3 regions of the Arthrobacter sp. Z1-9 genome follow, and region 3 is predicted to be linked to each of the others. Evidence: riboswitches for the same ligand, from Rfam matches in the RefSeq annotation. Region 3 holds a riboswitch; each other region holds the start of a gene.
What was found. Region 3 has a riboswitch for S-adenosylmethionine ahead of M1D93_RS03540 (cobalamin-independent methionine synthase II family protein). Riboswitches for the same ligand answer to the same signal wherever they lie in the genome.
Positions count from the first base shown of each region.

Region 1 (3,267 bases), 1.1 Mb from region 3:
GCCGCCGGAGGCCGGGCTGTAGAAAGCGGCGGTCTGCAGGAGGAAAGGCTTGTCAGGTCCGCCGGAATAGGTGGCGTAAAAGTTTTCACCCCCGGAGCCCGTGAGCATCTCCCGCAGTTCGCCCGCACGGGGGACGGTATTGACGGCAGCACCGCCGGCGGTGTCGTCGTGGAAGGCAGTAAGCCCCACCCAATCGACCGCTTCATCCCCTGGATAGTAGGGTTCGTAGGCCGCGTCCGACCCGTTCCAGGCGCCGTCGCCGTTGGTATCGAGCAGGGCGAAACCGTCGCTTCCCGGGGCGGGTGCGTTCCGGTTCCGGTCGAAGGGATAGTCCTTGCCCAAATAGGGCTGCCACACCATAAGCGTCCGGCCGCCGCCTCCGGCCTCCCGGAAGGCGGCAGTGACCGTCTGGAAGGCAGAGCGGTAAGTGGCTGGTTGCTGTCCCCACTCCACCCAGCTTGCATTCATGTCCGGAGCAAACCGGATCAACAGCTGTCCCTTAAAGCTGGATGCAAGCTCCAACACCCTTTCGGCGAAGGACTTCGCAGCCGCGGCGTCGACCTGGTCCAGCGGCACCGTTGGCTTCACGGTGAGCATCGCGTGGGCACCCTGCAGCGAGGACTGTTCCAGGAAGCCCTCGATATCGTTTTGCTCGGATGAGCGGTACGGAAAGGCTATGTCGTGGCCAAAAACAGCCGGCGAGGCACCCAGCCGCTCGGCGAAACCGGCAGCGGTGTCCTCGCCCCATTCCAGAAGGGCGCCCAGCAGGGGCTTTCCCTCTTCCGGAAAGCTCCTCGCGGCCTGGGCCGACCCCGCGGGCAGCACCACAGCCACGAGGGCAATCAGCAGTGTGGCAAGGACAGCCCCAGCCACGCGCAGCCGGGGTACTTGAGACGGACCCGTACGGTGTTGTGGCGTGGCAGTTCGCGTGCTGATGGGGACCCCCAGGTGATGGTTCCAATGATGAGGCAATGCCCCTAGGAAACTTTATCCGGCGGTCCGTCCGTGAAAGGGCAAGAAAAGCGTGCCCACCTGCGGTGATGCCGCCGTCGTCCGTTCCTCTTGCCCCGCAAAAATCACCGCCTGCTGCACCGCGCCCGGTTCAGTTACGGAACATGACGACGGCGGCGGTGCTGCCCCGCGCGCCAAGTGTTACGTTTTTGGGGAGTAATGAGTACCGGCGCCAAGCCCTGACTGGCCGGTCGGCAACCCTCCTTTCGCGGCGGGGTGCCTCAGGTGAATACTCGGCATATCGACCGATTCGAGTTGCAAGCGTGAGAGAAGGAGATCCGTCGTGTCTGACGCACCTGCCCCTGAAGAGAGACTGTCGTACCGGCTTGTTACCGGTCCGGATGACAGGTCTTTCTGTGAACGGATTTCCGATGCCCTGGCCGAGGGCTACGTGCTGCACGGGAGCCCGGCGGCAACGTTCAACGGCAGCAGCGTCATCGTTGCCCAGGCCCTGGTCCTGCCCGCGGCCATCGCTTCAGCCGATGCCGCCGTGGCCACAGCGGTGGATAGCCTCGAAACCGCTGGCGAAGACCTCGAGTTCGACGGCGAGGGCCACGCATGAGCTACGCAGGAGACCTGACGCCCCAGGAGGCATGGGAAAAGTTGCAGCAGGGAGCCATCCTGGTGGATGTGCGCACTGAGGGCGAATGGGCCCATATCGGCATTCCCGACACCAAGGCCACCGACAATGATCCGCTGTTCATCCAGTGGACGTTTCCGGGAGGCATTCCCAACCCCGATTTCATCAGCCACCTGAGCCAGCAGGCTCCGGAGGATCCGGCCACCGAACTGGTATTCCTGTGCCGCTCGGGGCAGCGTTCCATCGCGGCCGCCATTGCCGCCACCCAGGCCGGCTTCACCTCCTACAACGTGCTGGAGGGCTTTGAGGGCGAGCCGGACCGTTACGGCGAACGCACCGTGAACGGCTGGAAGAACCGCGGCCTGCCCACCAACCTCGGAAAGAACTAAGTGACCTTCAACGAAGACGCCGCCGGCTGGAGCCCCGACACCCAGGCCGTCCGCGGCGGACTGGACCGCACCAACTTCCAGGAAACAAGCGAGGCGGTATTCCTGAACTCGGGGTTCGTCTACGAGTCCGCAGCCGCTGCCGAGCGTGCCTTCACCGGGGAGGACGAGCGATTTGTGTACTCCCGCTACGGCAACCCCTCTGTAGCCACCTTCCAGGAGCGGCTGCGACTCCTCGAGGGAACCGAGGCGTGCTTTGCGACGGCGTCCGGCATGTCCGCCGTGTTTACCGCCCTGGGTGCGTTGCTGGCTGCCGGTGACCGCGTGGTGGCCGCCCGCTCGCTGTTCGGCTCCTGCTTTGTGATCCTGAACGAGATCCTGCCGCGGTGGGGCGTGGAGACGGTATTCGTCGACGGCCCGGACCTGGACCAGTGGCGCGACGCCCTGTCCCAGCCCACCACTGCCGTCTTCTTTGAGTCGCCGTCCAACCCCATGCAGGAGATCGTCGACATCGCCGCGGTGAGCGAACTCGCGCACGCAGCAGGTGCCACCGTCGTCGTCGACAACGTCTTTGCGACTCCCCTGCTGCAGCGCTGCGGGCAGCTGGGGGCCGACGTTATCGTCTACTCCGGCACGAAGCACATCGACGGCCAGGGACGAGTCCTGGGTGGCGCCATCCTGGGCACCAAGGAATTTATCGAGGGGCCGGTCAAGCAGCTGATGCGCCACACCGGTCCGTCGTTGTCCGCCTTCAACGCCTGGGTGCTCACCAAGGGCCTCGAGACAATGGCCCTGCGCGTCAACCACTCTTCGGCGTCTGCCCTGCGGCTGGCTGAGTGGCTGGAGCAGCAGCCTGCCGTGAGCTGGGTAAAGTACCCGCTCCTGAAGTCCCACCCGCAGTACGGGCTGGCTGCCAAGCAAATGAGCGCCGGCGGTACGGTGCTCACGCTTGAGCTTGCTCCGTCCGGCGGCCGCTCCGGCAAGGAAGCCGCCTTTGCCCTGCTGGACGGGCTGCGCATCATCGACATCTCCAACAACCTTGGCGATTCCAAGTCCCTGATTACGCACCCTGCCACCACCACGCACCGCGCCATGGGGCCGGAAGGCCGTGCTGCAATCGGCCTGAGCGACGGCGTGGTGCGGCTTTCCGTGGGCCTGGAGGACGTGGACGACCTGATCGGCGACCTCGAACAGGCTCTGAAGCAGATCTAGAGTTGCCTGGCGCTGCGGCCAAGTTCCTCTCCGGCACCGGCGCCTGCGCTGGATATACGGGCGAGGGTTTCATCAGTT
Region 1 covers NZ_CP096456.1:3,995,659-3,998,925, forward strand. Annotated here, with positions in the region: gene opgC (OpgC domain-containing protein) at 1-879, opposite strand, end outside; SAM riboswitch class IV at 1,167-1,281, shown strand; gene M1D93_RS18485 (DUF1737 domain-containing protein) at 1,295-1,573, shown strand; gene M1D93_RS18490 (rhodanese-like domain-containing protein) at 1,570-1,980, shown strand; gene M1D93_RS18495 (O-succinylhomoserine sulfhydrylase) at 1,981-3,189, shown strand; gene M1D93_RS18500 (DUF1905 domain-containing protein) at 3,262-3,267, opposite strand, start outside.
Region 1: another riboswitch for S-adenosylmethionine. It lies ahead of M1D93_RS18485 (DUF1737 domain-containing protein); the one in region 3 lies ahead of M1D93_RS03540 (cobalamin-independent methionine synthase II family protein).

Region 2 (3,267 bases), 780 kb from region 3:
GCACTTTGTGATCGGGCTCTCAGCTAAGGGTAGCCTTACTGGGATCTGTGTTGCGAAGCGGCATTAATCCAGGGTCCGCTGCCGGCGGCCGCAAGGACTATGTTCGTCACAATCCTGTCCAGCCTCGCATGCCTGTTCCTACACTGAGCTCAGGTCATGAGTGCCAGCGCCAAGCCCCGGCTCGCTGGCCGGCAACCCTCCATCCGCGGTGGGGTGCCCCGGGTGAGGACCTGGCTGTCCGGCAATGGCCGGATGGCAAGCGCGGCCCGCGGTGCGTCGAGCATGCCGGGCCCATGTCAAAGGAGCCTTAGTTGTCCAACGGATGGTCTTTCGAAACCCGCCAGATCCACGCAGGGCAGGAGCCGGACGCTGCCACGGGTGCCCGTGCGCTCCCCATTTACCAAACCACGTCCTTTGTGTTCCCCAGCGCCGAGAGCGCAGCGAACCGGTTTGCCCTTGCTGAGCTGGCGCCCATCTACACCCGGATCGGCAACCCCACCCAGGAAGCTGTGGAACAGCGGATCGCCAGCCTCGAAGGCGGTTTGGGAGCGCTGTTGCTCAGCTCAGGCCAGGCCGCTGAAACTTTTGCAGTCCTGAACGTCGCCGAGTCGGGGGACCACATTGTGGCCAGCCCCAGCCTGTACGGCGGCACCTACAACCTCTTCGCCCACACGCTGAAGAAGTTCGGCATTTCCGTCACATTTGTGGCGGACCCGGACAACCTGGACCAGTGGCGTGCCGCGGTGCAGCCCAACACCAAGCTGTTCTTTGGCGAGGTGGTCTCCAACCCGCGGCAGGACGTCCTGGACATCGAAGGCGTCTCCCACGTTGCGCATGAGGCCGGAGTTCCCCTGATTGTGGACAACACCCTGTCCACCCCGTACCTGATCCGGCCGCTGGAATGGGGCGCGGATATTGTGGTGCACTCGGCCACCAAATATCTGGGCGGACATGGTTCTGCCATCGCCGGCGTGATCGTGGACTCCGGAAAGTTCGACTTCGGCAAGGACCCCGCGAAGTTCCCCGGCTTCAACACGCCGGACCCCACCTACAACGGCCTGGTGTATGCCCGGGACCTCGGCGCCGAGGGTGCCCTGGGCGCCAACCTGTCCTACATCCTGAAGGCCCGGGTGCAGTTGCTGCGCGACCTTGGCTCAGCCGTATCGCCCTTCAACGCCTTCCTCATCGCCCAGGGACTGGAGACGCTGAGCCTGCGGGTGGAACGCCACGTCGCCAACGCGCTGGAAGTTGCGCGGTGGCTGGAGGCAAGGGACGACGTCGAATCCGTCGCCTACGCCGGGCTGCCCTCCAGCCCGTGGTACGAGCGCGGCCGCAAGTACGGCCCCAAGGGCACCGGTGCCATCGTGTCCTTCAACCTTGCCGGCGGCGCGGAGGCGGGCAAGCGCTTCGTGGACGCACTGGAGCTGCACTCCCACGTGGCAAACATCGGTGACGTCCGTTCCCTGGTGATCCATCCGGCGTCGACCACCCACAGCCAGCTCTCGCCGGAGCAGCAGGTTCTTGCAGGCGTGAACCCTGGCCTGGTGCGGCTTTCGGTAGGAATCGAGCATATTGACGACATCCTGGCTGACCTTGAAGCCGGCTTCCGGGCGGCCAAGGAGGCCACCGGCGCCTAACCGAACCCATGGCAGCAGCGTGGCAGCGGGCCGGGGAAGTCACAACCAGTCACACTCTTGGCGGCAGGCAGGGCCTGTTTCGTACACTCGAACCAGGTCATGAGTGCCAGTGACAGCCCCGGCTTGCTGGCCGGCAACCCTCCTTCCGCGGTGGGGTGCCCCGGGTGAAGACCTGGCCTGCCGGTCATTCGACGGCGGGCAAGCGCGTAGAAGAGGTCTTGCCATGACGGTTACCGTCACCCGTACCACTGTCCCCGAACACGGGATTGTCCGCTATGCCTCCATCGGGGGGCTGAAGCTGGAAGCCGGCGGATACCTGCCGGACGTCACGCTGGCCTATGAAACCTGGGGCACCCTCAACGATGACGCCAGCAACGCCGTCCTGATCGAACATGCACTGACCGGCAGCACCCACGTAACCCGCGGCGACACAGAGGAACCCGGCTGGTGGGAACAACTCGCCGGGCCGGGTGCCCCGGTGGACACCAACCGTTTCTTCGTGGTGTCCATCAACATCGTGGGCGGCTGCTACGGGTCCACCGGTCCGTCGTCGCCGGCTCCGGACGGAACGCCCTGGGGCTCGCGCTTTCCGCTGGTGACCCTGCGGGACAGCACGGTGGCAGAGGCCCGGCTGGCCGACCAGTTGGGAATCGGGAGCTGGTTTGCCGTGCTGGGCGGCTCGATGGGCGGGGCCCGCGCGCTGGAATGGGCCGTTACGTACCCGGAGAGGGTGCAGCGCTGTGCTGTGATCTCCGTGGGCGCCGCGAGTACGGCCGAGCAGATCGCCTTTGCCCAGGCACAAACCCTGGCCATTCGGCAGGACGCCAACTTCAACGGCGGTGACTACTACAACGGACCCGCCCCCGAGGAAGGCCTGGCCCTGGCCCGGCGCATCGCCCACATCACGTACCGCTCCCCGGTTGAGCTGGACGGACGGTTCGGGCGCGCGCCGCAGTCGCCCGAATCGCCGCTGCAGGGCGAGCAGCTCTCAGCCCGCGGACGCTACCAGGTGGAGAGTTACCTGGACCATCAGGGCACCAAACTGGTCCAGCGCTTCGACGCCAACAGCTATATCGCCATCACCGAGGCGCTCATGAGCCACGACATCTGCCGAGGACGCGGGCCGCTCGCCCAGACCCTGTCCAGTGCCAACGCGCGCTTTTTTGTCGCCGCTGTGGACTCGGACCGGCTCTACTTTCCGTCCCAGTCCCGGGAGCTGGCACGGGCACTCCCCGGAGAAGTGGACGTCCACCTCATCGAGGCGCCCATCGGCCATGACGGGTTCCTCACCGAAATCGGGCAGCTGGGATCGCAGCTCCGGCAGCACCTTTCGGCATAACGCACGCAGCAAAAGGCAACATATGTGCATTAACGCAGATGGGCTCTGCATGATTCGCCGTTGAGCTGGGCGTACAAGCAGACCATACTCAATGGGACCCGGCGGTTCGTGGCCAAAATCACGCGTATCCGCCACAGCCTGTCCCAGTGGTGTCGAAGAGGATGCCGAAGGAGTTCACTAAATGAGTACGGAAAGCTCCGCCGCACGGCGGCCAGAGGAAACCGACGTCAAGGCCTCAGGCCTGAAGAAAGTCGTTACGGCCTCCATGGCCGGCACCGTTGTTGAGTGGTA
Region 2 covers NZ_CP096456.1:1,528,124-1,531,390, forward strand. Annotated here, with positions in the region: SAM riboswitch class IV at 153-268, shown strand; gene M1D93_RS06965 (bifunctional o-acetylhomoserine/o-acetylserine sulfhydrylase) at 312-1,637, shown strand; SAM riboswitch class IV at 1,733-1,848, shown strand; gene metX (homoserine O-acetyltransferase MetX) at 1,861-2,976, shown strand; gene M1D93_RS06975 (MFS transporter) at 3,158-3,267, shown strand, end outside.
Region 2: another riboswitch for S-adenosylmethionine. It lies ahead of metX (homoserine O-acetyltransferase MetX); the one in region 3 lies ahead of M1D93_RS03540 (cobalamin-independent methionine synthase II family protein).

Region 3 (3,267 bases):
GGGCTCTTACCACCCAAGTTTAGCCGATGAGGGACTTTGTCCACTCGCTGGACCGCCGCGGTCCTTCTTGCAGGGTAAAGGACTCCTGCAGGGCGAAGGACCGCGGCGGACTGTCAGCAGCGGTGCTACTCGTCGTCGGCTTCCTCACCGGGCCGGGAGGTCTGGGTGGCCAGGCTGTCCCAGAAGGAGGTGTCGGCGTCGGCGATTGATCCGTCAGCGATCGCAGCGGCGGTGGCAGTCAGGGTGGTGACGGTCTGCTTGATCAGGTATCCGTTGCTCCGCAGCCCCAGGGCGTAGCCGTCCAGGTAGTGGTCGGACATGCCGCGCATCTCAAACAGGAGTGTCGCGATCCCGTATTCCACGGCGATCCCGTTGCGGCTGATCGTCTCGGCGCTGCCGCCCACATATTTGCCGAGGTGGCCCCAGCCGGTGGAGTCGACGTTGTGGAACACGACGGCGCCCAGCTGCTTGGACTTTTCGACAACTGCGGGATCGGCGTTCGGCGTGGTGGGGTACAGGATGGACCCGGAGACCAGCTTGCCGTCGCGTTCGCTGCGGGTGCCTTGGTGGTGCAGGTCGATCATGTAGTCGATCCGGTACTTGCGCATCACGTTGTTGTGCAGCGCCTGCGTTTCCGGCTGGAGCTTGGCTACGTGGTCGCGGTTGAGGTCCACCTCTTCGGCGTTGTACCGCGTCATGTTGCGGTCCCCCTTGGCCAGGTAATCATCCAGCGGGAAGTTCACGTCCCCCATGGCGCCGTCCGCGTTGAGCATGGGAACGATGAGGATGTTCGCGCCGTCGAGAACGCCTGCGGACTTGCCGGTGCCCAGGTGCTTGACGAATTCCAGCGCGCCCTCGGTGGTGAGCTGCTCGTTGCCGTGCTGCTGCGTCAGGTAGAGAATGGTGGGCTTGGCCGGATCCGTCATGTATTTGACCAGGTGGATGTCCCGGCCCTTCACGGTCTGGCCGATGACCTCCAGTTCCATGGCGCCCTGGCGGGCGTCCTGGTCCTTGAGGAAGGAGACCATCTGCTCGTACGTGGCAAGCTTCGATGTGGTGATCTGGCCGTCGCCGTCATAGTTGGGGCCTTCGCCCACGGCCATCGCCGGTGCCGGCGCGGCCACTGCTGCCAGTGCCAAGGCTCCGGAAACTGCCAAAGTCCTGAAGGTTGCCAGGGTTTTTCTCACAGGGCGTTACCTCTTTCGAATGCATCAGCTGGGGCCAGCCCGCAATGTCCCCCATGTGGGCTGTGACAAAAGCCAACCAACCTGGACCAATCCTGTCAATGGATATGACAATGATCTGCAGTCAGTTATCACGTTCTGAAACGTGGGTTTCCGGCCCTGGTTTTGGGCGGCACCGCCCGGAGTTCCGCCCGACATAATCCGCAAGCCGATTTGCTCCCGGGCGTACCGGTGCATTTAAGTGAGAGAACCCATCCGGAGCGGCCGAGAGACCTGGATCGATGACGCCGCAGCAACCCACATAGCGCAGGTACGTCCTGCCTGCGAAGGTGCTACTGCCAGGACCGATGGAAAGGAATTCCAGCATGTCCCTGAACACTGACCACATCCGCGTCACCCACGCCGGATCATTGCCCCGTACCCCAGAACTTATTGCCGCCAACGCCGCACGCGAAGCGGACCCTGCCGACGTAGAGGGCTATAACGAACTGCTCACCGCTTCCGTGGTGGACCTGGTCCAGCGCCAGGAAAGTCTGGGCATTGATATCCCCAACGACGGCGAATACGGGCACGCGATGTCCGCTGCTGTGGACTACGGCGCCTGGTGGTCCTACTCCTTCGCGCGCATGGGCGGGCTGGAACTGGACAACGACGCCAAGTGGGCGGTTGAACCGAAGGAATCCACCCCGGGCAACGTCCAGCTGACCGGCTTCATCCACCGCCGCGACCGCACCAACTTTGCCGAGGCCTACAACGATCCCACCAGCGGCATCTTCACCGGTGGCCCCAAGCCGTTCCCCAAGGTCACCGGACCGCTCGTCTACACAGGCCAGGACGCCGTCGCCTCCGACATCGCTAACCTGAAGGCAGGCCTGGCCGCCACCGGACTGAAGGACGGGTTCGTCGCGGCCCTCTCCCCCGGCAGCGCGTCCCGCATCACCAACGAGTACTACGCCACGGAGGAGGAGTACATCTATGCCTTCGCCGACGCGCTTCGCGAAGAGTACAAGGCCATCATCGACGCCGGCCTGATCCTTCAGATCGACGATCCCTCCATCGCCGAGAACTGGGACCAGATCAGCCCCGAGCCGAGCGTGGCCGACTACCTCAAGTTCACCCAGATCCGCGTGGAGGCCCTGAACTACGCCCTCCGCGGCCTTCCCGAAGAGCAGGTCCGCTTCCACCTCTGCTGGGGTTCTTGGCACGGCCCGCACACCACCGACCTTCCCCTTGCGGACCTGGTGGACACCATGCTGCAGATCAACGCCGGGGGCTATTCCTTCGAGGCTGCCAACGTCCGCCACGAGCACGAGTGGCGGGTCTGGGAGGACACCAGGCTCCCCGAGGGCAAGGTCATCATCCCCGGTATCGTCTCGCACGCCACCAATGTGGTGGAGCACCCGGACCTGGTGGCGGACCGGATCGTACGGTTCGCAGATGTTGTGGGCCGTGAGAACGTCACCGCCTCCACCGACTGCGGCCTGGGCGGCAGGGTCCATCCGCAGATCGCCTTCGCGAAGCTGGAAGCCCTGGGAGAGGGTGCGCGCCGGGCCACCAAGCGGCTCTGGTAGCCACCGGACAATAAACGCTGAACTCGCCGGTTCCGTGCCCTTTTGGATTTGGGTGCACGGGACCGGCGTTTCGTTTCGCGGGGCTTGCTAAACTGGTAAAGGCCGACCAGGAATCGGTCCGCCCCATTTCAACCACTTCGGATTGCTGCGCCATCGTGCGCCCATTTTCGCGGTGGCAGCAACACCAATCCCCGCAGGAGACCCAGCACTACATGACAGCCCTGGCACCCGAAACCTTCCATGAGCAGCTTCTGAACCGCCGCTACGAACCCAATGTTGCAGCCGTCAACGAACTGTGCGATTCCCTGCAGGACACCAAGCCCGGCACCATCGTGCCCTACGTGGACCCCATGCACGACGTCGACGAATGCCGCATCATCAGCCTGTACTCGAACATCGGTGAGGCCGACCCGTCCGGTTTCATCACCGCCGGCGACCACGACGCCGCCACCCGGATGCTGGGGATCCAGTGGAAGCTGGGACTGCGGCCGGAGTTCGTTATGCCCTGGAAC
Region 3 covers NZ_CP096456.1:744,027-747,293, reverse strand. Annotated here, with positions in the region: gene M1D93_RS03545 (M14 family zinc carboxypeptidase) at 126-1,187, opposite strand; SAM riboswitch class I at 1,433-1,538, shown strand; gene M1D93_RS03540 (cobalamin-independent methionine synthase II family protein) at 1,550-2,755, shown strand; gene M1D93_RS03535 (uracil-DNA glycosylase family protein) at 2,968-3,267, shown strand, end outside.